DNA from 2 places in the Mesobacillus sp. AQ2 genome. Region 1 is predicted to be linked to the other one. Evidence: a T-box and tRNA genes for the amino acid it is inferred to sense, from the RefSeq annotation. Region 1 holds a T-box; the other holds one or more tRNA genes.
The links. The T-box of region 1 lies ahead of leuS (leucine--tRNA ligase). A T-box ahead of a tRNA ligase gene usually reads a tRNA of that ligase, here a tRNA-Leu.
Positions count from the first base shown of each region.

Region 2: it has a tRNA-Leu gene. The T-box ahead of leuS (leucine--tRNA ligase) is inferred to sense a tRNA for this amino acid. The anticodon was not compared.

Region 1 is NZ_CP126080.1:3,699,435-3,711,605, forward strand. Features, by position in the region: gene pepV (dipeptidase PepV) at 1-667, opposite strand, end outside; gene QNH36_RS18610 (DeoR family transcriptional regulator) at 1,147-1,368, shown strand; gene QNH36_RS18615 (pseudouridine synthase) at 1,445-2,161, opposite strand; gene QNH36_RS18620 (hypothetical protein) at 2,266-2,514, shown strand; gene QNH36_RS18625 (putative polysaccharide biosynthesis protein) at 2,557-4,185, opposite strand; gene QNH36_RS18630 (BaiN/RdsA family NAD(P)/FAD-dependent oxidoreductase) at 4,454-5,722, shown strand; gene QNH36_RS18635 (sporulation protein Cse60) at 6,036-6,221, opposite strand; gene QNH36_RS18640 (rhodanese-like domain-containing protein) at 6,278-6,589, opposite strand; gene leuS (leucine--tRNA ligase) at 6,769-9,183, opposite strand; T-box leader at 9,258-9,477, opposite strand; gene QNH36_RS18650 ((Fe-S)-binding protein) at 9,669-11,000, opposite strand; gene glcD (glycolate oxidase subunit GlcD) at 10,997-12,171, opposite strand, start outside.
Region 2 is NZ_CP126080.1:2,927,725-2,939,895, forward strand. Features, by position in the region: gene QNH36_RS14680 (DUF2935 domain-containing protein) at 1-237, opposite strand, end outside; gene QNH36_RS14685 (PTS fructose transporter subunit IIABC) at 364-2,223, opposite strand; gene pfkB (1-phosphofructokinase) at 2,235-3,149, opposite strand; gene QNH36_RS14695 (DeoR/GlpR family DNA-binding transcription regulator) at 3,146-3,898, opposite strand; gene QNH36_RS14700 (LysE family transporter) at 4,074-4,415, opposite strand; tRNA gene QNH36_RS14705 (tRNA-Leu) at 4,554-4,637, shown strand; gene QNH36_RS14710 (cold-shock protein) at 5,656-5,862, opposite strand; gene QNH36_RS14715 (LysE family transporter) at 6,268-6,888, shown strand; gene QNH36_RS14720 (DUF6509 family protein) at 6,987-7,298, shown strand; gene QNH36_RS14725 (cytosolic protein) at 7,335-7,730, opposite strand; gene QNH36_RS14730 (metallophosphoesterase family protein) at 7,755-8,252, opposite strand; gene QNH36_RS14735 (hypothetical protein) at 8,311-8,832, opposite strand; gene QNH36_RS14740 (GreA/GreB family elongation factor) at 9,019-9,516, opposite strand; gene QNH36_RS14745 (NAD-dependent epimerase/dehydratase family protein) at 9,544-10,446, opposite strand; gene ku (non-homologous end joining protein Ku) at 10,573-11,427, opposite strand; gene QNH36_RS14755 (DNA ligase D) at 11,566-12,171, shown strand, end outside.

The DNA.
Region 1 (12,171 bases):
GCACCATATTATATCGGCGTCCGGATGAAAACTCGATTACTTCGGCATCAAAGCCTTCTTTTTCTATACCAGCGGCCTTGCACACTAAATCATAATCAGCGATTCCTTTTTCAGCATAGATGATCGGAAAATCAGCATCCGGAGCGAATCCCATCGAAGGCATTTCTTCATGCTCAAAATAGTGGTCGACACAACGCCAGTCGCTTTCCTCATCTGTGCCAATGATCATTCTTACACGCTTATTAAGGGGCAAGCCCAATTCTTTGACGATTTTCATAGCATAATATGCTGCCAGGGTTGGACCTTTGTCATCGATTGCGCCGCGGGCATAGATTTTCCCATCACGAATTTCAGCGCCATAAGGGTCGCTGGACCATCCATCCCCTTCTGGCACGACATCGACATGACAGAGAACACCCACAATATCATCTCCCTGCCCGAATTCGAGATGGCCGGCAAGATTGCCAACATTTTTGGCGGTAAAGCCATCCTTTTCACCCAATTGAAGCATGAAATCCAATGCTTCTTTTACACCTTCACCAAGCGGCGCGTCTGGAGTGCTGTTCTCTTCATCAAGAACACTCTTGATTTTCAACAGGTCCTGAGCATCTTTGATCAAATCCGCTTCTCTTTTCTCTACTTCCTTCGTCCAGTTGATCGAAGTCATGGTCAAAAACCTCCAAATGAGAGTTATATGTATATCTTTCTTTCCCCTGAAAGGATTCACCTAAGCGGGAAGATGTTCTTATTGTACCGCAAATCCCCACTTGAAAACTTGAATTTTATTTTACTCCTTCCATTCGCTATTCGTAAACTTTCAATCACAATAAACTTTTCAAATTTTCTAACAACTGTCATATTTAGCCTGTTTAAAACCATATCGTTAAGTATATAAACCATATAGAGGGAGGCAGATAAATAACTAATTGTTAAATTTTCATAAAAAACAGTGAATAATCTGGAATTTTGTATTATTTAAGTGTAAAATAGTCCAAAAGGTAGGACATCTTATGACTTCCTTTTTAAAATGGACGCAAAAGGAGCTGTCTGGAAAGAAGAAAACTACATACTTGAGGATTCGTCTTCAATCAAAGTCGGTTGCAGGAAAATGACAAAGGGGTTTAAAAAAGGATAGGGAGTGGTTGTTTGAAACCTTCGACTAACCGGATGATAAACCGCATCAAATCCATCTACATGTATATATGTCAGAATGGAACTGTCACAACTCAAGATCTTGTAGAGGAATTCGGAATTACTCCTCGAACCATCCAGAGGGATTTGAATGTCCTGGCTTATAACGACTTAGTGAAAAGTCCGAGCCGAGGTAAATGGACAACGACCCGGAAAAAAGTAAAGATGTCGTCATAGCAGAAAAATAGAAACGTATGGCACTAAACAATTAAAAATAAGAAAAAATCGCCGGGGGAGCACCCTCGGCGATTTTTTATACTTCATAGTTTTGCAGCATTTCGACTTCTTCGTCGGTAAGCTCCCTGTACTCTCCAAGTTCAAGTGTTTCATCAAGCTCAAGCGGGCCCATCGACAATCTCTTCAGGTATACAACCCTTTTCCCCACTGCCTGGAACATCCTCTTCACCTGATGGAACTTCCCTTCTGTAATAGTCAGTTCGATATCGGAAGTCAAACCGGATTTTAAGATGACAAGCTCCCCAGGTTTTGTCTCATAGCCGTCATCAAGGGTGACACCCTGTTTAAATGCTTCAATGTCCGCTTCTGTTACTTCCCCCTCGATCACTGCAAAATACGTTTTCGGAACATGCCTTTTAGGCGATAGCAGCCTGTGGGACAACTGTCCGTCATTCGTGATCAATAGCAGGCCTTCCGTATCCTTATCAAGCCTTCCGACCGGAAAAGGCTCAAAGACCAAATCCTCCATCTCAAGCAGGTCGATGACCGTCTCATCATGGTTGTCTTCAGTTGCAGAGATGACACCAGGCGGCTTGTTCATCATCAAATAAATAAACTCTCGATAATGAATTTCCTCTCCATTCAAAGTGATGAAGTCTTTTTCAGGGTCAACATGCTGTTTAGCATCCTTGATGGCTTCGCCATTCACTTTAACAGCACCATCTTTTAAAAGTTTTTTCACATCTTTCCTGCTCCCATATCCAAGGTTGGAAAGCACTTTATCTATTCTCATGGTATACCCCCTCTAATTCACATGGGCATAAGCCCATTCCATTTCCTTTTGCCATACATAGACTAATATCATAATTTACATCAGATTACGAGGAGATGACCTTAATGAATTACCGACAGCAAGGGCAAGGCTTGTACATTCCCCTTCCCGGAGTGCCAGGCGGAGGCTATCCAGGAGGTGGATATCCTGGTGGCGGATATCCTGGCGGCGGAGGCCAATTTAATCAGAGGCTCAACCAGCTCGAAAGGCAAATCCAAAGATTGAACAATCAGATCGACCGGCTGGACCGAAGGGTCGATAGGATTGAGCGCCGTTTGAACATCCGCGACAATGACCAGCAGTTTTACTATTAGGATGCATTAAAAATGGCCTTCATAAACGAAGGCCATTCTTTATTAAACCGGCAGCCTTAATTTGCGCTTGATTTTTGTGACCCGATCCCCAAAGAGCCTGTCCACCAGTTTGGTCCGGAAACCAAGATAAAAATACACACCCGCACCTACAACAGCAGAAATAACAATGATCATGATGGATTCGAGCTTTCCAGCCGGTGACAGGAACTGGACAAGCACTCCATAGAAGGCAGCCGTTACGCCTGCCATTAACCCTGCGAACACAAGGATCAGGATAATCCTTCTCGTTACAAATCCCATTGGATACCTTGCGAACTTTTTGATCACCACCATATTGATGATGATTGCAACAATGTAACCTATCGCTGTAGAGATCACTGCCCCCTGTGTTTCAAACAGTTTGATCAACGGCATGTTAAGGCTCAATTTTACCAGCAAACCCGTCAACAGGCTTAAAATCGTAAAACGCTGTTCATTGATTCCCTGCAGGATTGCCGCTGTTACGGAAAATAGCGCAAACAGGATGGCAACTGGGGCGTATGTGGCCAGTACTTCTGTTCCAAGATCATTATGTGCATAGAAGACGGTATACATTGGTTCCGCCAGAAGGGCAATTCCAACTGCAGCAGGCACAGTCAGATACATCAGGACCTGGAACGTTTGGTCAAGCTGCCTCCTCATTCCCTTACGGTCGTTCTCCGTAAAAGCTTTCGTGATGCTTGGCACCAGCGTCAATGAAAAAGCCGTAGCCAGAGAAACTGGAATGATCACTAGCTTATGGGATTGGAAATTCAGCACTGAAAACGCCGTATTCGCTTCATTCTGGCTATTCCCAATTGCCATCATCGCTCTGTTGAAGGTCATCATATCAATAAACTGGAACAAAGGATTGGCAATCCCGACAAATACAAATGGCGCTGCATAAAGAAGGATTTCCTTATAAATGTCCTTCAAGGAAATATCCATCGTCTTTTTATCTTCTTCCAGCAATTTATCCAAATGCGGTTTTCTTTTGACCCAATACCAGCCAAGCACCCCAAGACTGCCGAGTGCACCTATGAACGCAGCAAACGTAGCTACGCTGACCGCGGTAACCATATCACCTTCAATTACGTTCAGAACAAAAAATGCACCTGCAAGGACGAAAACAATCCTTACAATTTGCTCTACCACTTGCGATACGGCTGATGGTCCCATCGATTGATGTCCCTGGAAGAAACCGCGGATCAAGCTCATGAATGGAACAACGATCAGCGCGAAACTGACTGCCCGGATCACCGTTGTCACATCTTCAGCCGTTATTTTCGCATTTTCTTCCCCACTAGTGTTCATGACTATATCAGCCAGACCCGGAGCCGTTACATACATGATCAGGAACGACAAAATGCCTGTCGCAAGCATGACAGCGACTCCTGATTTGAATAACTTCCTTCCGACGGCATACTCCTCAAGAGCATTATATTTTGCTATGAACTTTGAAACAGCCAGCGGCACACCGGCTGTGGCGATGCTTATGAAAATTGTATATGGAATATAAGAGAACGAATATAGGGCGGTCCCATAATCTCCTACGATCGCAAAAAAGGGAATAACATAAAACAATCCCAGTACTTTGGATAAAATCGTGCCAATTGTCAGTATGAACGTCCCTCGTAATAGCTTAGATGACATATAATCCCTACTTTTCAATCTATAAAATAAAATCAGTTTACAAACTTGTATTTTACCATAAACACTATCCGGCACTATGATATTTATCAACGGATGCAGAAATTTCCTGCATTCCCTAGTTTACTCCTTCTTCAGTCTGACTGCCAGTTTTCAGGCTGAAGAGATTTGAATTTCTCAGTCATGGCAATGTTTTTAAAGTAAAGATGCATTATAATAAGAAAAGTGCGCAACTGCATTTATAAAAGTGAAACGAAAAGTTGGTGAAGCAATGAAATACGATGTAATCGTCCTTGGCGGCGGGCCTTCTGGCTTGATGGCTGCGATTGCTGCGGGCGAGAAAGGTGCAAAGGTGCTGCTGATCGATAAAGGGGACAAGCTCGGCCGAAAGCTGGCCATCTCCGGGGGCGGACGCTGCAATGTGACAAATCGCCTCCCTGTCGATGAAATCATTAAACATATACCCGGAAACGGGCGATTCCTATACAGTGCCCTTTCGATTTTCAGCAATGAGGATATCATTTCATTTTTTGAAGGGCTCGGAATCAAGCTGAAAGAAGAGGACCATGGCCGGATGTTCCCAGTCACAGATAAAGCCCAATCGGTTGTCGATGCTCTTTTATCAAAGCTAAGAGAGTTAAAAGTAGAAATTAAGACAAATACTCCTGTGGCCGATGTGCATTACAGGGACGGAAAAGTTGATTCAGTGGAATTAAAAAATGGAGACAGGATTTTAGCAGACAGCGTGATCATCGCAGTAGGCGGGAAATCCGTTCCCCATACCGGTTCGACTGGTGATGGATACGCCTGGGCGGAAAAAGCAGGCCACACCATCACCACCCTGTTCCCTACAGAAGTGCCCGTAACCTCTTCTGAACCCTTTATTAAGGAGAAGATTTTGCAGGGGCTTTCCTTGAGAGGGATTGCGCTCAGTGTCCTGAACCCTAAAGGAAAGGCGCTTATCACACACAAGATGGACATGATTTTCACCCATTTCGGAATCAGCGGCCCTGCCGTGCTTCGCTGCAGCCAGTTCGTCGTCAAAGCGATGCAAAAGTGGAATCTGAAAGAGATCGTCATGTCCCTGGACGCTCTTCCTGACATGAAGGAAGAAGAATTGTTCCAGGAAATCAATAAGTTGATAAAAGCTGAGCCAAAAAAAGCGCTGAAAAATCTGCTTAAGGGACTTTTGCCTGAACGCTATTTATTGTTCCTGTTTGAGCGGAATGAAATTGACCCAGCAATGCAGGGCGGACAGCTGGGACATGAAAAGATCAGGAACTTTGCGAGTTCGGTGAAACAATTCGAGTTCAAAGTCAACGGCACTCTGCCGCTTGATAAAGCATTCGTCACCGGCGGCGGCGTATCCGTCAAAGAAGTCGAGCCGCAAACAATGGCATCCAAGAAAGCAGAAGGACTATATTTCTGCGGGGAAATCCTCGATATCCACGGATATACAGGAGGCTACAATATCACATCCGCGCTAGTTACCGGAAGGCTCGCCGGAACCAATGCAGCTGGATTTGCGCTGGAGAAATAGATATCTGTATTTAGTGTCCACACGCACTTTACGTGGTGGACACTTTTTTTGTTTTTTTCTGTTTTTCTGTCCGTCATGGGAGTGATGACGGACACTTTTGTTCGGTTTCCACCAGCTTTTGGCCGTCATAGACTGGATGACGGACATTTTTGCTAGCTCTCCATCTATTTTTGTCCGTCATGGAGCTGATGACGGACACTTTTGTTCGGTCTCCATCAGCTTTTGTCCATCATGGCTTGGATGACGTACACTATTCCCCGTTAGTACCTTGTCACGAATCTTTTTCACATAAAAACAGAGCCTGATTCAAGGCTCAGGCTCTGTATACAATCATGGCTGAAAAACAGTAAATCTGCTCTTCATCCTCTTCTTCAGGTATGACCGCGACATTGTATTTAATGTCGAGCAGTTTTTTTTCATCTAGTTTTTCAAGAAACACGTTCATATCCTGTTCGAGATCTTTTTCATGCTCATGATCAAACACTCTGACCTGGATCAAGGTAATCTTCCTTCCTTTTTACCATCCATTCTGGCCAGATTTTCAGAATTTTATAATTATGGGCGCTTTGTTTCTCCGCCCCAGCTCATCATGCCGCCAACCATGTTACGGACTTTGTAGCCTTGCTCGTTCATGTAGTGGCAGACATTGCCGCTGCGTGCGCTTGAACGGCAGATGAAGATGTATTCCTTGTCCTTGTCGAATTCGTTCATTCTTTCAGGGATTTCGCCCATTGGGATGTGCTTGGCTCCAGGGATCATGCCGGATTCAACTTCGTCATGTTCACGTACGTCAACCATTTCAAGCTTTTCGCCTGCTTCCAGTTTCTTTTGAAGCTCTTCAGTTGAGATTGTTTCAATTTTATTCATAAGTCATTTCCTCCAATTTTCAATAAAATTTATCCTTATTATTCAAGGATCCAATACCATATTGTATTTTCCCCTATTTATTATATAAAAACTCTTTTTATAATACAAAGGAAAAACCTCATGGGGTATTTCAATTTTATAAAACAAAGGACCGCAAAAGCGATCCTTTGCAAAACGTATTAGTTAGCGACAATGTTGACAAGCTTTCCTGGTACTGCGATCACTTTGCGGACTGTCTTACCGTCGATTTGTTCTTTAACGGTATTATCGCCCATAGCAATCTGCTCAAGAGTCTCTCTGTTGGCATCGGCAGGTACCATCATTTTTGCTTTGATTTTGCCGTTCACCTGGACAACGATTTCGACTTCGTCATCAACAAGCTTGGCTTCATCATATGCTGGCCATGCTGCATAGGTGATAGACTCGCTGTGCCCAAGCTTTTCCCAAAGCTCTTCTGTGATATGCGGTGCAATCGGAGCAAGCATTTTCACAAATCCTTCTACATATCCCTTAGGAAGTTCCTCAGCTTTGTATGCTTCGTTGATGAAGACCATCATCTGTGAGATCGCTGTGTTGAAACGAAGTCCTTCATAGTCTTCTGTTACTTTTTTAACCGTCTGGTGGTAGACTTTTTCAAGGTTTTGGTTTTCCACATCCTTGATCTTCGAGCTCAGGCTTCCGTTTTCATCGACGAACAGGCGCCAGATACGGTCAAGGAATCGGCGTGATCCATCAAGTCCATTTGTTGACCATGCAATCGATGCCTCCAGCGGTCCCATGAACATTTCGTAAAGGCGAAGTGTATCCGCACCGTGGCTTCCGACGATTTCATCCGGGTTGACGACATTGCCTTTTGATTTACTCATTTTTTCATTATTTTCACCAAGGATCATCCCCTGGTTGAAAAGCTTCTGGAATGGCTCTTTCGTATGGACAACACCCACATCGTAAAGAACCTTGTGCCAGAAACGAGCGTAAAGCAAGTGAAGTACTGCGTGCTCCGCGCCTCCAATGTAAATATCGACAGGCAGCCATTGCTTTAATTTTTCTTCATCGGCAAGCGCCTGATCATTCTTCGGATCGATGTAGCGAAGGTAATACCAGCAGCTGCCAGCCCATTGCGGCATGGTGTTCGTTTCCCTGCGGCCCTTTTTGCCTGTTTCAGGGTCAACCACATTCACCCAGTCAGCGATATTGGCAAGCGGGGACTCGCCTGTGCCTGATGGCTTGATTTCAGTTGTTTTAGGAAGGACAAGTGGCAGCTGATCATCTGGAACTGCTGTCATTGTGCCATCTTCCCAGTGGATGATTGGAATCGGCTCACCCCAGTAACGCTGGCGGCTGAACAGCCAGTCGCGAAGGCGATATGTGACCTTCTTTGTACCAATGCCTTTTTCTTCAAGCCAGGCAATCATCTTGCTGATGGCATCTTCCTTATTCATGCCGTCAAGGAATTCAGAGTTTACATGATCACCGTCGCCAGTATAGGCTTCTTCCTGGACGTTTCCGCCGGCTACAACTTCCTTGATTTCCAACTCGAATTTTTTAGCAAACTCGTAGTCGCGCTCGTCATGCGCAGGAACTGCCATGATTGCGCCAGTTCCGTATGACGCAAGAACATAGTCTGCGATCCAGATTGGCATTTTTTCGCCGTTTGCTGGATTGATCGCATAAGCCCCGGTGAAGACTCCAGTTTTGTCTTTTGCTAAATCGGTACGCTCAAGATCGCTCTTGCTCTTGATTTCATCAATATATTTTTCTACTGCAGCTTTTTGTTCAGAAGTAGTGATTTTATCAACCAATTGATGCTCTGGTGCAAGCACCGCGTAAGTTGCGCCGAACAGTGTATCCGGACGGGTTGTGAAAACCGTGAATGTTCCCTCATGTCCTTCGATGTTGAAAGTGATTTCCGCACCTTCTGAACGGCCAATCCAGTTGCGTTGCATATCCTTCAGGCTCTCCGGCCAATCAAGTAAATCAAGATCCTCAAGAAGACGGTCTGCATACGCAGTAATCTTCAGCATCCATTGTCTCATCGGACGGCGTTCCACCGGATGTCCGCCGCGCTCGCTTTTACCATCGATTACTTCTTCGTTCGCTAAAACTGTTCCAAGTGCCGGGCACCAGTTAACAGCGACTTCGTCAATGTACGCTAGCCCTTTTTCATAAAGCTTAAGGAAAATCCACTGAGTCCACTTGTAGTATTCAGGGTCAGTCGTGTTGACTTCGCGGTCCCAGTCGTATGAAAAGCCTAATGCCTTGATCTGGCGGCGGAACGTGTTAATGTTCTTCTCCGTAAATTCTGCCGGGTCATTCCCTGTATCAAGTGCATACTGCTCTGCCGGCAGTCCGAATGCGTCCCAGCCCATTGGATGAAGGACGTTGAATCCCTGCATCCTTTTCATGCGGGAAAGGATGTCTGTTGCCGTATATCCTTCCGGGTGTCCAACGTGAAGGCCGGCACCTGATGGATACGGGAACATATCAAGCGCGTAAAACTTCTCTTTCCCTTTATCTTCAGTTGTTTTGAACGTTTTGTTCTGTTCCCAATAAGCTTGCCATTTTTTCTCGATTTCCTGATGGTTGAAACTCATCGTCATGTCCTCCTGTTTGGTTTCGATTTATTTTAGCGGATGAATTTTTGCAAATAAAAAACTCCCGCCCCTGTAAAAGGGACGAGAGGTTATGTATGATCTCCCGCGGTACCACCCAAATTAGTGTGTAACACTCGCTTCATTCATCCTTAACGCGGAAAACGGCAAACGCTACTTGTGTGTTCACGTCTGCGACTCAAAGGCGAGTTCATGATGGTCCCGTCTGGCTTGCACCAACCGCCAGCTCTCTTCCTCAGGTTTATCACCACTACTACTCCTTGTCGAAGTCTTTCATTATGATATAGGGATATTGTAATAAAATTCCCCTGCAGATGCAAGCAGGGAGGAAAATAAATGATTATAGAGAGTATTATACGAATAAGCCGGCTTGGCGGTGCGGGTCTTTATACCTGTTCATCATGCGAAAATTATATCCCCATATGGATAAGTGCCCATCTCTGCAAATTGAGATGGGCCTTCAAAGATCACTTCCCGGTTTGTGCAGCTTCCAATAGCAGGTCCACAATATGCACGCCTCTCATTCTCTCAGAGAGTCCTTCGCGCTCAACTCCAAGCTTCATCTGCAGCAGACATCCCGGGTTTGCGGTTACAATCGTCGTTGCTTGGGTGGCCTTTGCCTGAACCATTTTGGAATCTAGTAACTGCATGGACATTTCACTTTCGACAATATTATAGATTCCCGCCGAGCCACAGCAGCGGTCGGCATTCTGCATCTCGCGGAATTCTGCCCCTTTGATTGATTGCAGCAGCGTCCTGGGTGCTGAAGCTGTTTTCATCACATTGCGCAAGTGGCATGAATCCTGATACGTAATAGTTTGCGGCGGCAGTTCGAGCTTCACTTTTTCATGAAAACCGACCTCCATCAAAATCTGTGAGATATCCTTGATTTTATCCGTAAAAGCTTGTGCCCATTCCTTCCATTCCGGATCATCTTTAAGCAAGTGGTCATAGTCGATCAGGAAGGCGCCACAGCCTCCTGCATTCGTGATGATAAAATCGACTCCGGTATCCTCGAAGGCTTTAATGTTCCTCCTCGCAAGTGCTTTCGCATCTTCCTTTTCTCCGCTGTGTCCATGAAGCGCTCCGCAGCAGGCCTGATCCTTAGGGATGACAATTTCACATCCAGCGAGCTGCAAAAGCTTCATCGTCGCATTGTTAGTTTCGAGGAACATTGTATCCATCAGGCAGCCGCTGAAGAATGCGACCTTATGAATCTTCGGGCCGATTGGCTCAAGATGCTCTGGCCGATTTTTCATTTCCTTCATTGTCGGCACCTGAGGGAGTACTTTCTCCATCGTGGCGAGCGATTCAGGGAAAAGCTTCATCACTCCTGTGCTGCGTGCAACCTTCTGCAGACCGGAGCGCTGATAGAAGCCAATAAGGCCCGTCAGCCCCCTCATCCGCTCCTGGTGAGGAAAAAGTCCTTTGAAAACAGCTTTCCTGACCATTTTGACTGGCATTGAGAATTTCTTGTTTTGATTGACAATATCCCGGGCATCTTCAAGAAGATGTCCATAATTCACCCCGGACGGACAGACCGGTTCACATGCCCGGCAGCCGAGGCAAAGATCAAGTGACCGCTCAAAATCTTCATCAGGTTCGATAAGGCCATCGACTACTGCCTTCATTAAAGCGATGCGGCCCCTGGGAGAATGCGATTCTTGATAGCCAGATTCGATATAGGTGGGACAAGTCGGCAGGCAGAACCCGCAGCGCATGCAGTTCAATAGCTCATCCTGGTTCATCTTTTCCTGGAATTGTGTCTGGATTCTTTGCTGTTCCTGTACTGTTGTCATTTTGTTACCACCACTCGTTTCCTGCTGTCTTTCGCAAAAATCTTTCCGGGATTCATGATATTGTTTGGATCAAGTGCCATTTTCACAGCCTTCATTGCTGCGATCCCTTCTTTTCCCAGCTTAAGCTCGAGATACGGTGCTTTCATGACCCCGACTCCGTGCTCGCCCGTAATTGTACCGCCAAACTCGATTGCCTTCTCAAAAATTTCCGCAAATGCCTTCTCGACCCTTTCCATTTCCTCATGATTGCGTGAATCAGTCGGACATGTAGGATGAAGATTTCCATCTCCTGCATGGCCAAAAGTACAGATATCCAACTCATACTTTTTCGCGATTTCATTGATTGCATTGACCATTCTGGCAATCTCTGATCTTGGCACAGTGGCATCCTCCAAAATGGTCGTCGGCTTTAATCTGGCCAATGCAGATAGAGCACTCCTGCGCGCAGTCCTTAGTGCTTCCGCCTCAGCTTCAGATTGCGCCAGCTGCACAGACACAGCCTTTTCCTCTTTGCACACCTCGGCAATCCTGGCCATGTCACGCTCGACAACTTCAATCGGGCCATCCTGCTCGATTAATAGAACCGCTTCAACATCTGTTGGCAGCCCGATTTTGGCAAAATCCTCGACAACCCTTAAAGTCGGCTGATCAAGGAATTCCAGCGTAGCAGGGATGATTTTGCTCGCAATGATCTTTGATACCGATTTAGCTGCCGCTTCAAGATCTTGATATAGAGCAAGCATCGTTTGTTTTGTCTCAGGCATCGGAATCAATTTAAGGATAGCTTCAGTAATGATGCCAAGCGTACCCTCGGAACCGACGAGCAACCTGGTAAAATCATATCCCGCGACATCCTTTGCCAGTTTCCCTCCTGTACGGATGATATCCCCATTTGGCAGCACTGCTTCAAGACCGATTACGTAATCCCTCGTCACCCCATACTTCAATCCGCGCAGGCCGCCGGAATTTTCGTTGATATTGCCGCCGATGGTTGATATTTTCATAGAGCCAGGATCTGGAGGGAAAAACAGCCCTTTTGGTTCCACCGCATTGATTAAATCAAGCGTTACCACCCCGGGCTGGACGGTGGCAGTCAGATTCTCTTCATCCACCTCAAGGATTTTGTTCATGTGTTTAAAAAGAAGCACGATTCCGCCTTCTGTCGGGCAAG
Region 2 (12,171 bases), 770 kb from region 1:
TTTAAATTTCCTGATTTTCTTCGCTTCTTCATCCGCTCTCATACTCAAATGGATTAAGTCTGTTGTATCCACTCTCTGCAGCAGCCTATCAAAAGTATTGATGAAATACTTCGAGGAATCAATTTCTTCCTGTTCAATGGGAGCAAGTGCCTCGAACATGAATCTTCCATGATCCCCAAGAACCTGAAGCCAAAACCGATGCTCAAAAACAGCCGCCTCCTTGAAATCCCGATCCATTCCAGTCCCCTCCTCAAAAATGGTTTCATAAAAGCATATCTGTGTCCCATGTAAATTATTCATTCAACTACCCTAAACAAATCACAAATAAAAGGCCTGCAGATACTAAAATCTGCAGGCCAACTATTATTTTGTTACGGGCTTTTTCAATAACCCAAGCAAGATTGCTGTGATTGCTGAGCCAATTAAAATCGCGGCCAGGTATAACAACCATCCGCCGTCCACAAGCGGAACTACGAACAAACCGCCATGAGGAGCTCTAAGTCCGATATTGAACATCATTGACAATCCGCCGGCTACTGCAGCTCCAGCCATCGCGGATGGAATCACACGAAGCGGATCAGCGGCAGCAAATGGGATTGCACCTTCTGTGATGAAGGAAAGTCCCATGATATAATTCGCTTTTCCAGCATCTTGATCTTCTTTTGAGAATTTGTTCCTAAAGATTGTAGTCGCTAATGCAATTCCTAATGGCGGGACCATGCCAGCAGCCATAATGGCAGCCATTGGCTCATATACCCCGTTCGCAAGCAAGCCTGTTCCAAAAACATAGGCTGCCTTATTCACTGGTCCGCCCATGTCGAATGCCATCATTAGGCCAAGGACAATTCCAAGCAATACAGCATTGCCTGTCCCTAACCCTGACAGCCAGTCTGTAATAGCCTGGTTCAAGGCACCAACCGGTTTATTTACCAGGAATAACATAATGAATCCTGTAAGGGCAATTCCGAACAATGGATACAATAGGATTGTTTTAATCCCTTCCAGTGATGCTGGAAGCCCAGCGAATAATTTCTTCAGACCGAGAACGAGATATCCTGCGAGGAATCCAGCTACCAAACCGCCAAGGAAGCCGCCGCCCCCTGTTGCTGCAAGCACACCGCCAACCATACCAGGAGCAAATCCAGGTCTGTCAGCAATACTTAGAGCAATGAAACCAGCAAGAATAGGTACCAGCAATCCAAATGCTCCTGCTCCTCCGCCAATATCCATCAGGGCCTTGGCAATTGGATGATAGGATGGATCCTCAGGATTGAAGGCATTATAGCCAAACATGAAGGAGATCGCGATCAGGATACCGCCTCCGACAACAAATGGAAGCATATTTGAAACACCATTCATCAAATGCTTATAGATTCCGCCTCGGCTTTCTTTCTTTTCTGCCGGCGCATTGCCTGTCGACTTATAAAGTGGCGCATCCTTCTTAACCGCTTTTTCAATCAGATCTTTTGGTCTGCGGATTCCGTCGGCAACTGGTACATCGATCAATGGCTTGCCTGTGAACCTTTCCATATCAACTTTTGTATCGGCAGCGATAATGACAGCCTCTGCTCTTTCAATGTCTTCCGGCGTCAAGACATTTTTGGCGCCTCCTGACCCATTCGTTTCTACCTTGATGTCTACGCCCATTTCAGCCGCTTTCGCTTTTAACGAATCCGCTGCCATGTACGTGTGGGCAATCCCCGTTGGGCAAGCAGTAACTGCGACGATGTATTTTTTATTTCCCTCTACAGATTCCTCTTCTTTTTCTTCCTGGTCATAACTGTCAATGATACCAATGACTTCATCGGCTGACTGTGCAGCCATCAGCTTCTCACGTGCATCTGCCTTCATTAAGATGGTCGATAGTCGTGCCAGTGCCTCCAGATGTGTGTTATTTGCACCTTCCGGGGCTGCAATCATGAAAAATAGATGTGCCGGCTGCCCATCAAGAGATTCATAGTCGATCCCTGACTCTGAGCGGCCAAATACGATGGCAGCGTCTTTCACAACTCGAGTTTTTGCATGTGGTATAGCGATCCCATCCCCAACACCTGTTGTGCTTTGTTTTTCGCGATTCAAAATAGCTTCCTTGAATATCTCCTGGTCTGAGATTTTACCGGCTGCATCAAGTACCCCGACAAGTTCATTGACAGCATCGTGCTTTGATTTGGCAGTCATGGATAAAAGAATAGTTTCTCTTGTCAGCAATTCTGTGATTCTCATTGTTCTCCCCCTCACTGGTATTCGTGAATTTCCACTTCTGGAAGAAGTGTCTCTATTTTTCCAGGTGTACATAGCCCGATTGAAAAGGCTGTTGCGCTGCCTGATGCCACACTGAAACGGAAAGCCTCTTTGCAGTCACTACTTTTTAAGAACTGTGCCATGAAGCCTGCCACCATCGAATCGCCTGCTCCCACAGAGCTTTTGACTTCCCCTTGTGGAACGGTCGCATAAAAGGCTTCTGTTTCACTGATATAGACAGCACCCTTTTCAGCAAGAGAAACAATGACGTTTTTTGCTCCTGCCTCTACGAGTTTTTTTCCATATACAATGGCATCCTCCGCTCCTGATATCTCTCTGTCGAAAAACTGTCCCAATTCGTGATGGTTTGGTTTAATCAGAAAAGGCTTATATTCGAGCACAGTTTTAAGCAAATCACCTTCTGCATCAATGACTACTTCTGCCCCGTTTTTTTTACAGATCCGGACGATATCCTGATAAATCGTTTGAGGCATGCTTGATGGAATACTTCCAGCAAGGATCAGATAATCATCTTTTCCAAGCTGTTGGATTTTTTCTTTCAATAATCCGATTGCAAGAGAGGATATTTCCGGGCCCCTTGCATTGATTTCGGTTTCTTTTCCGGCCTTCAGTTTGATATTGATCCTTGTATCCCCCTCGACTTTGACAAAACCCGTATAAATGCCCTCCCTATTGAGGAACTCTTCAACGTATTTGCCTGTAAAGCCTCCCAAAAAGCCAGTTGCTTTGCTCTCGATTCCTAGTGAGCGCAGGACCCTTGAAACATTGATGCCTTTTCCGCCAGGAAGTTTTGTTTCATGGGAAGTTCTATTTAAAGTTCCAAGTACAATCTCGCCTGCTTCGACGATATAATCGACAGATGGATTAAGTGTCAGCGTATAGATCATGGTGTCACAACCTTTATTGAAGTTTTGCTGGTATATTGTCCTTTTGTCTCTTCCTCAAGAATATTGGTAATAATTCCAGCTTCATGCAAATCGGCTATTTTAGCAAAAGTGATTTCCGAGAATTTACTGTCATCTGCCAGTACATATGCTTCACGCGATAATGAAATCGCTTTGGATTTGATCATCGCTTCCTCCTGGTCAGGTGTTGTAAAGCCAGAATGAGGATGAATGCCATTAACCCCAAGGAAACATTTATCAAAACGGTATTGTTCCAGACTGGCCAATGCTCCTCTTCCAATCACTGCATTTGTCTTTGGCTTCGCATAACCTCCGATGACATAGGTTTCAATATTCCTTTCCATCAGGGCCGGCAAATGCATGAATCCGTTGGTAACAACTACTATATCCTTCACAGGCAGGAAAGGGATCATTTCCTTGATTGTCGAGCCTGCATCCAGATAAATACTGTCACCTTCTTCTACCAGACTTGCAGCATACTGGGCGATTTGCCTTTTTTCATGAAGGTTTTTGGAGGATTTCTCATTCATGCTTGGTTCTTGAAGTTTCCCCCTCAGTCTTGCAGCACCTCCATGTACCCTCTTCAGGAATTCACCCTCTTCAAGGACTGTCAGGTCCCGACGTATAGTGGACTCGGAAGCTTCTGTTATATCAACAAGTTCTTGAATTTTCACGATTGGTTTCTCTTTTATGAGCTGTAATATGAGCTGGTGGCGCTCAGGTGTTAACATGAGCCATTCCTCCTAAATTGCTTCGTAAGTCCATCATAATGTAATCGATTTCAAAAATCAATCATTTTCTTTCAAAACCAATCATAATTGAGCAGTTTCTCAAGATTATTGATTGGTTTTGAATGTTTTCATAAAAATAACCTCTTTTAAAAGAGGTTATAAACATATTATTTTATTAAAATAAAGCTTTGATGCCCTGGTAAGCACTGCTGATCGATATGTTGAATCCCGTGAGGAAGCATTTAAATAAAGACTCTCTCCCGCTGCTGAAGGCAAGATGGATATCATTTGCCTTCAGCAAGCATTCAATGCCCGAATAAATGAGTACGAAACCGCCAAAAAACCACAGAAATATTTGGATGAGAGGCATGTCCAAAAAATTCACAAGCCCAAGAATGATAAGAAGAATTAAAATGGCATCAGCAATCATCGATCCTGTACCAACAATCCATGCATGCCAGAACCCAATTTTGATTACCTTATCCAGCCTGGCTGAATTCACCGGTCCAATGCCCAAGTTGTCGTCTTCCACCACAAATAAATTATGCAAATTTTATATGCGCAGGTTGAAAAATAATACAAATTGCACCAGATTTCCTAAAAATATAAATTGAAATCAATTATTTTTATGATATAATTCTTTTATAACTAATTCGCGGGTGTGGCGGAATCGGCAGACGCGCTAGATTCAGGTTCTAGTGGTGGCAACACCGTGGAGGTTCAAGTCCTCTCATCCGCATACAGAAAAGGTGCCTTTTAAGAGGGCACTTTTTTTGTGATTTCAACCAGTTTTAAGTAAAGCTCGTTTGTGTGGTATATGATAAAGATTTGATTGACCATCCTGCGGAAGAGGGATCTTGACTGCCTTGGCTCCTAAACCTTCAAACCTGTCAAAATCATGGGGCCTTCTTGACAGCTTTGGCTCTTCTATCTGCAAACCTGTCAAAATTATGGGGCTTTCTTGACAACTTTAGCCCCTCTGCCTGCAAACCTGTCAAAATCATGGGGCTTTCTTGACAGCTTTAGCTCCTCTTTCTGCAAACCTGTCAAAATTATGGGGCTTTCTTGACAGCTTTAACCCCTCTGCCTGCAAACCTGTCAAAATTATGGGGCTTTCTTGACAGCTTTAACCCCTCTGCCTGCAAACCTGTCAAAATAACGGGGCTTTTTTGACAGCTATGGCTTCTCTACCTTCAAACCTGTCAAAATCATGGGACTTTCTTGACAACTTTAGCCCCTCTGCCTGCAAACCTGTCAAAATAACGGGGCTTTTTTGACAGCTATGGCTTCTCTACCTTCAAACCTGTCAAAATCATGGGACTTTCTTGACAGCTTTAGCCCCTCTGCCTGCAAACCTGTCAAAATAACGGGGCTTTTTTGACAGCTATGGCTTCTCTACCTTCAAACCTGTCAAAATCATGGGACTTTCTTGACAGCTTTAGCCCCTCTGCCTGCAAACCTGTCAAAATTTTGGTGCTTTTTTGACAGCTTTAGATCCTCTGCCTGCAAACCTGTCAAAATCATGGGGCTTTCTTGACAACTTTAGCCCTTCTGCCTGCAAACCTGTCAAAATACTAACCCTTTCTTGACAGCTTCACCTTCTCCACCTATAAAACTGTCAAATTAAAAGCGTTTTTCTGGCAGCCTGGGCCACTACATCTCAAAATCCTTCTGAATCAACTATATTATTGAGTTCGCTTCATCTTCCAGAATAAAAAAAACAGCCTGGATGAAACCCAGGCTGTTTGTACCATTGGTTAACCGATCAGATTTTGACTATGGTTATTGACCACTTCGAGTACTTTGGTCGTTTCCTCCATATCACTTTTGCAAATCGGGCAAGCGGGGACATTGCTGCTTTTAAAGTTGTCACGAACCCAGCAATTGCAATCATCAGAAGTACATACCCATATTTTCGTTTCTGCTGTGACGATTTCTTCAGGCGGTTTTCTTCCAAATGCCAATTTCCTCACGCTCCTATCGTTTTAGTCACGGTTTTTTCTCTTAGATGCCTGTTTGCAGGATCCCGAAATTCATCCTGGAACCAACTCCATTCGAGAAAAACCTCATCATCGTTCGATTGATAAAAAAATTCATTTATTATAAAAAGCCGGCAATTGATACTTTTTATAATAAATGAATGGTCCGAAAGTTGATATCTATTCCATTTTACCACACTTTCTTATTTTTACCAAAAGTGACACCCTGATGTTCCCGAACAACAATAAATAGTATATTCATTTCCCAATTTTTTATTTAGAAAGGCAAAATTTTATTTGTTTTTTAACAAAAAGGGTTGTACACCATCCTTTGCCTGAATAGAAATAGTACAAGCAAATCATGCCTTGGCTATTGGGGGTTTCTTAAAATTGAGTGTCTTCCTGGGTTACATTTTCCTTGGTCTGTCACTTGCCGCGCCTATTGGCCCTGTCAATGCGGCACAAATGGACAAAGGGATCAAGAGCGGCTTCATACAGGCATGGCTTTTTGGCCTTGGTGCCTTGACAGCCGATATTATCTATATGCTTACTGTCTATCTTGGGGTTGTTAAGTATCTTGAAACTCCATTCATGCAGTCTTTCCTCTGGCTGTTCGGATTCTTTGTCTTGTTGTACACAGGTATCGAGACAATTATCAATTCTGGAAAAATCATGATGGATCATCGAGAAGGAGACTCAATTATAAAGTCTTTTTTCTCCGGTTTCATAATGTCAATTTCTAATCCGCTGACCATGTTATTCTGGTTAGGAATTTACGGCTCTGTCCTTGCAAAAACTGCTTCCTCCTATGGAACCGGTGAACTTGTTATATACAGCTTCGGCATCATTCTCGGACTCCTTATGTGGGATATTGTGATGGCCGCTATTTCTAGCAGCTTCCGCAAGCTGCTCACATCAAGACTATTGACCTTCATTTCCCTTATATCAGGGGTTTCTCTGATTGGATTTGCATTTTATTTTGGATATCAAGCGCTGAAGCTGTTTCTGTGATTTTTTTGATTGGTTGTTCTAAGTGAGGTTTTTCCTTGATTGTTTATGGGGATTTCGATATATAATAGAAAGGACAAAACCAAAAGGATGAGACGTACATGAAGATTACCGGACATACCGTCGAACTCCTCGAAGATCCATTCGGACTTCTGACAGGAGATAGATATGAGTATTTTTTAAATATTGAAGTGGATGAAGACGATGAGCTTTATACTGATAAAGGGCTGCTTTTGAAGGTCCTGTTTCTCGTGGACGAGAACAACAGCCGAATTCTCCAAAGCTACTTCATTGAACAGGAAACTGAAACGGTTCTCGATTTTGAACTTGAGGATGATGAAGCAGAGCTGGTAAAAGCGTATTGTGAACAACACTTACAGGCTGATGAAGAAACCGAAACCGAACAGGAATAAACGAAAAGAAGAGCAGGAAAACCCTGCTCTTCTTTTTTATACCTCTACTGACTTGCCTTCCTCAAGTATATGAAAAAGAAGATGGGCAAGGTGCTGAACAGGGCCAAGTTCTCCCTCTTCTTCGTTCAGTTCTTCCGTGAATTCTAGGTCATTCAGGTACAATGCAGAAAATTCATAGAAATCCTTGAGGTCAAATCCATAGCAATTTGAAGGCTCTTCACTGCCATCCTCATATTGGAGCATTAGATAGGATTCCTCGCCATCCTTATCTTCTGCATCAAAGAAAACAAAGAAACCTATATTTGTGTCCAAATCAAAAAGGTGACGTGTGCCCCCTTCAGTCGCTTGGTCGTAATCTTCACTGCTCAATTTTTGGACCTTCATCGTTTCTACCTGATCTTCTGCATGAAATTTGACTTCAAATATTTTCAAGAGAAATTACACTCCATTCTGATTTTATTGCTTATCTTCAAAAAAGATATGCTTTGCTTCGATTTTTTCCCCGATTGTCAGGATACCATAGGAAAATTCCTTCTGTCTTCTTTTATCTGTTGGAGATCCGGGATTAAAGATGATCACTCCGTTATTTTCCTTTAAGACGGGAATATGTGAATGGCCATAAATGATGCAATCAACGGCATCATCGGCAAATGCATCTATTGCCCTTTTTTCTGTCGTTTTCCCTGTGCCGTGTCCATGGACAATCCCTATACGGAAATCCCCCGCAATGAACAGTTCTTTTGATTTGAGAAGGCTTTTAAGTTCCGGACCATCCACATTGCCGGTTACCCCGATGGCCGGTGCATATTGTTTCAGTTCATGATAAAGTTCGATCGTTTGCCAGTCTCCGGCATGGATGATGAAACTACAATCTTCCAGGTCACGCTTCAGTATTGTCGGCAGATGCTTCGCCTTCCTCGGCATATGAGTGTCGGAAACGACAACAACTTTCATGGTGTAACAAACCCCTCCCGCCTGCTTTTCCCTGTTATGTTACCCTGTGTGAACCGGTTTAACCTTTATACTTGGTTACATTAAAATAATCATTTGTTTTGTTATACTGATTGACCTCAATATCAAGGTCGTGGAAAAAACGGTGAAGATGAACCAGGACCTTCTTATCTTTGCTGCCGTCCTGGATCGTTTTTGAATAGTTGGCGATCGTTTCAAAATCAGACTGAAGAGAAGCATTTTCAGTTTCTACTGTGGATATCACCGATATAATTTCCCCTGCGATCTTCCTTTGTTCTTCCCAGTCAACTTTGTCGATCCTTCCCCAGCCAAGGGTATCATTATATTTTTTGTGAAAATCAGAAATAAACCTCCCGACAGATGAGTAGCCAGTGTTATCTGATCCTTCCTGGAACACCGCAACAGTCTGTCCCTTCCCCTGATCGCTTGTATTGCTGCTGTTCATGATAAGATTGCCGCTGCCGTTTTCCCATATTGAATAGCCAGCATACAATCCGAAAGCCAGCAAGAACAGACTGGCAGGTAAGATCATGAGTTTCCATCTATTTTTTTTCTTTTCCATCTGTCAGCCCCCTATGTCCCCTATTTCAACTCAAACTGAATCCGCCCTTCATATATAATTAGACAGCAGTCAGCTGATTCCCTGCAAGAAAACACCATGTAACGACCAGCAGGCGTGCGCAAAAAAAATATCCCGGCATACTTAGCTCCGGGATATTTCTATGAATAGGAGAACAAACTCATTGTATTACTTTGCTGCTTCATCCCAAGTGCTATAAAGCCCTATAACCCTGCACTTGATTTTGCCAGAGGGAAGTGAGAGAATCGTTTCTTCTCCTACTTTTAAACTGATTAGTTTTTGGGCAACGGGGGCATCATAGTAAATTTTATTTTCATCAATATTTGATTCTCCATAACCGACGATTTCATAGGTTTCTTCTTCTGAATCAGCCGGATACTCAAATAAACACTTTACGATTGAACCGATCGCAACTTCCTTTGTATTTCTCTCCTTAAACTCAATTAATTCAGCCGTCTTGTACGTTTGTTGTATTTCGTTCAAACGGTCCATTAATATCCGCTCATCTTGTTCTAACTTATGAAAATTGGGATTAGCCAGTTTATCATCCCCGCAAGCATTGAAGGCAATATTTTTATCCATACGTACTTGCTTTAATTCTTGTTCCAGCCTTGCTATTTGCTGCAAAATCAATTGCTCTCCCGATGGGGTGATCTTAACTGCCATGTTACTCTCCTTTTAACTGCAAAATTTTTATTCGCTAATCTTACCATATGCCATGATATATTGCTTGATTAATGTATCCAGAAGACGATGGAGATCCATAAATCCGTAACCCAGTGCTGCCGCACGAGAAGTGTCGATCGACCATGACCCAGGTAAAGCATATGGTGACATAATGTCCGAAGGAGGATTTTTATCAACGATTGCTTCTTTTCCAGTCAGCAATTCTATTTTATCGATCAGTTCTTGCAGACTGATGTCCCCTGCAGAACCTGGGTTAATTGGACCGGTATAATCTGACTTTCCGATGTTCACCAGGAAATTTGCAGCTTCAGCTGCCTCGATAAAACTGTAGCGCATTTCAGGTTGCGGAATACCAATCGCCTGGCCTGAAAGTATTTTATCGACATGGAACTTCAAACGCTCTGTGTAATCATCTTCAGAAACGACAATCGGGAACCGGGAAGAGCCGGTCTCAAATTGGCCTAGCTGGTGGAACACAGCTTCAGAGGCACGCTTCGCCTCTTTGTAACCTTCATAACCAGGGTACTCCCTGCGCCCTTTGTATTTGATCGGATATGTAAATGGATTGAAATCCTCTTCCTTATGGAGCGTGCCGAATTCATAGACAGCCTGGGAAGAAGTGAAAATATATCGACCCACACGTCCACATAACAATTCTGAAGTATCTCTTGCTTCTGTTGGCGAAAAACACGATTGGTCATAGACAAGATCCCACTCCTTTCCTTTGAAGGCTTCTGCCAGTGTCTCTTTCTTTTCCCGATCAATCCTAAGCCGGTTCACTTTATCACCAAAAGGATCTGCTTTAGTTCCTCTCGTGGCGATGGTAACTTCATTACCATGGTCAATCAGCATTTCGACCAGCTTTTTCCCAAAATACTGGGTTCCTCCCAGGACAAGTACCTTATTCATTATAAACCCCCCTCTTCTTTATTCTTTTTATTCTTCTTTTATCGGGGATTTTCCTTTTTCATTTAAATACAAGATAAAAACCGGCCATCATAAAAGGTGGCCGGCATAAGTTGATTCCAAGTTCTATCAGGCTTGTTTCTTTTCCTTTGCTTTTGGTTTTGCAGCTGTCTTCTTTTTCTTTGCGGCTGCAGGTTCTTTCTTTTTCTCAGGCTTCGTCCGGTCAATAGAAGCCTGCAGCGCTGCCATAAGATCTGTCACATTGGATACTGGCTCTTTTTCTGTTGGTGTAACCAGCTCTTTGCCTGTGCGCTTTGCTTCGATCAATTCTAATAATGCTGTCCGATAATCGTCTTTATATTTATCTGGTTCAAATTCGGTGGTCAACTGATCAATGAGCATAATGGCTGTTTCCAGCTCTTTTTCGGTCACCTTGTCATCTGCAGGGACGTTTGGTACGTCAACGGTTTTCCTGACTTCATCGGGAAAATGGATCGTTTCCATGACCAGTGTGTTATCATAGACCCTTATTACAGCCAATTGCTCTTTGGCGCGGATCATGATTTTGGCAATGCCCACCTTCTGTGATTCCTCAAGTGCCTTTCTTAACAAGGAATAGGCTTTTCCGCCGCTTTCATTTGGCGAGATAAAATAGCTTCGCTGATAGTAAATCGGATCGATTTCGGACATTTTCACAAAATCAATAATTTCGACGGCCTTGTCTTCGTTTTCTTTCCTCAATGCTTCCAAATCTTCCTCTTCAAGGATGACAAACTTCCCTTTCGTGTACTCATATGCTTTGACAATGTCTTCATTCTTTACTTCTTTATCACAAACCGGACATGTTTTTTCGTATTTAATCGGCGAGTGGCATTCTTTATGAAGTGTCCGAAGCTTGATGTCCTTATCTTCTGTTGCAGCATGAAGCTTGATTGGGATATTAACGAGACCGAAGCTGATGCTCCCTTTCCAAATAGTATGCATGGCGTTCTCCACCTTATCGTTTTATTACTAATTTGCTTTAGAATTCAATGAATCATTCCTTAAAACATTTGCCAGCGTACTAGTTTGCACTCAATCAGGAACACTATAAATATGACCGAGGAAAGGATGGGAAAAATGCTGAAACCGATGCTCCCAACACTTGCATTTGAAGCACCCCGGGGAGATGGATGGCGTTACGAAGTCAAATATGATGGTTTTCGTGCGCTGTTGACATGGGATCATGAATTGGAATTGACAAGCAGGAATGGAAAGGCGCTGCTGCCTTTGTTTCCGGAAATCGCTGACTTTCTGCTGGGTAATAAGGAGAAGTTCGCGCCCTATTTACCGCTGACTTTTGACGCTGAACTAGTTTACCTGGAAAACCCGTTCAAGGCGAACTTCGGAGCCATCCAAATCAGGGGGAGAATGAGATCCCAGGACAGAATCAGGACAGAATCAGCGAGGAATCCTTGCAGGCTGATGGTTTTTGACCTTCTTAAAATAAAAGGCAAAAGTTTGGAGGCTGAAAGTTACCAAGACAGGCGCAATCAGCTCAGCACTTTATTCACTGAACTTGAGTTGCCTCAATCCCCAAACCCTAAATATCCGGACCTTTTACAGCTTGTCGGCAGTGAAAAAAATCTGGATAGCGTATGGGAAAAAGTTGTCATTTATGATGGAGAGGGAATCATTGCGAAGCAAGCCAATAGCAAATGGGAGGAAGGAAAGCGTACAGAGACATGG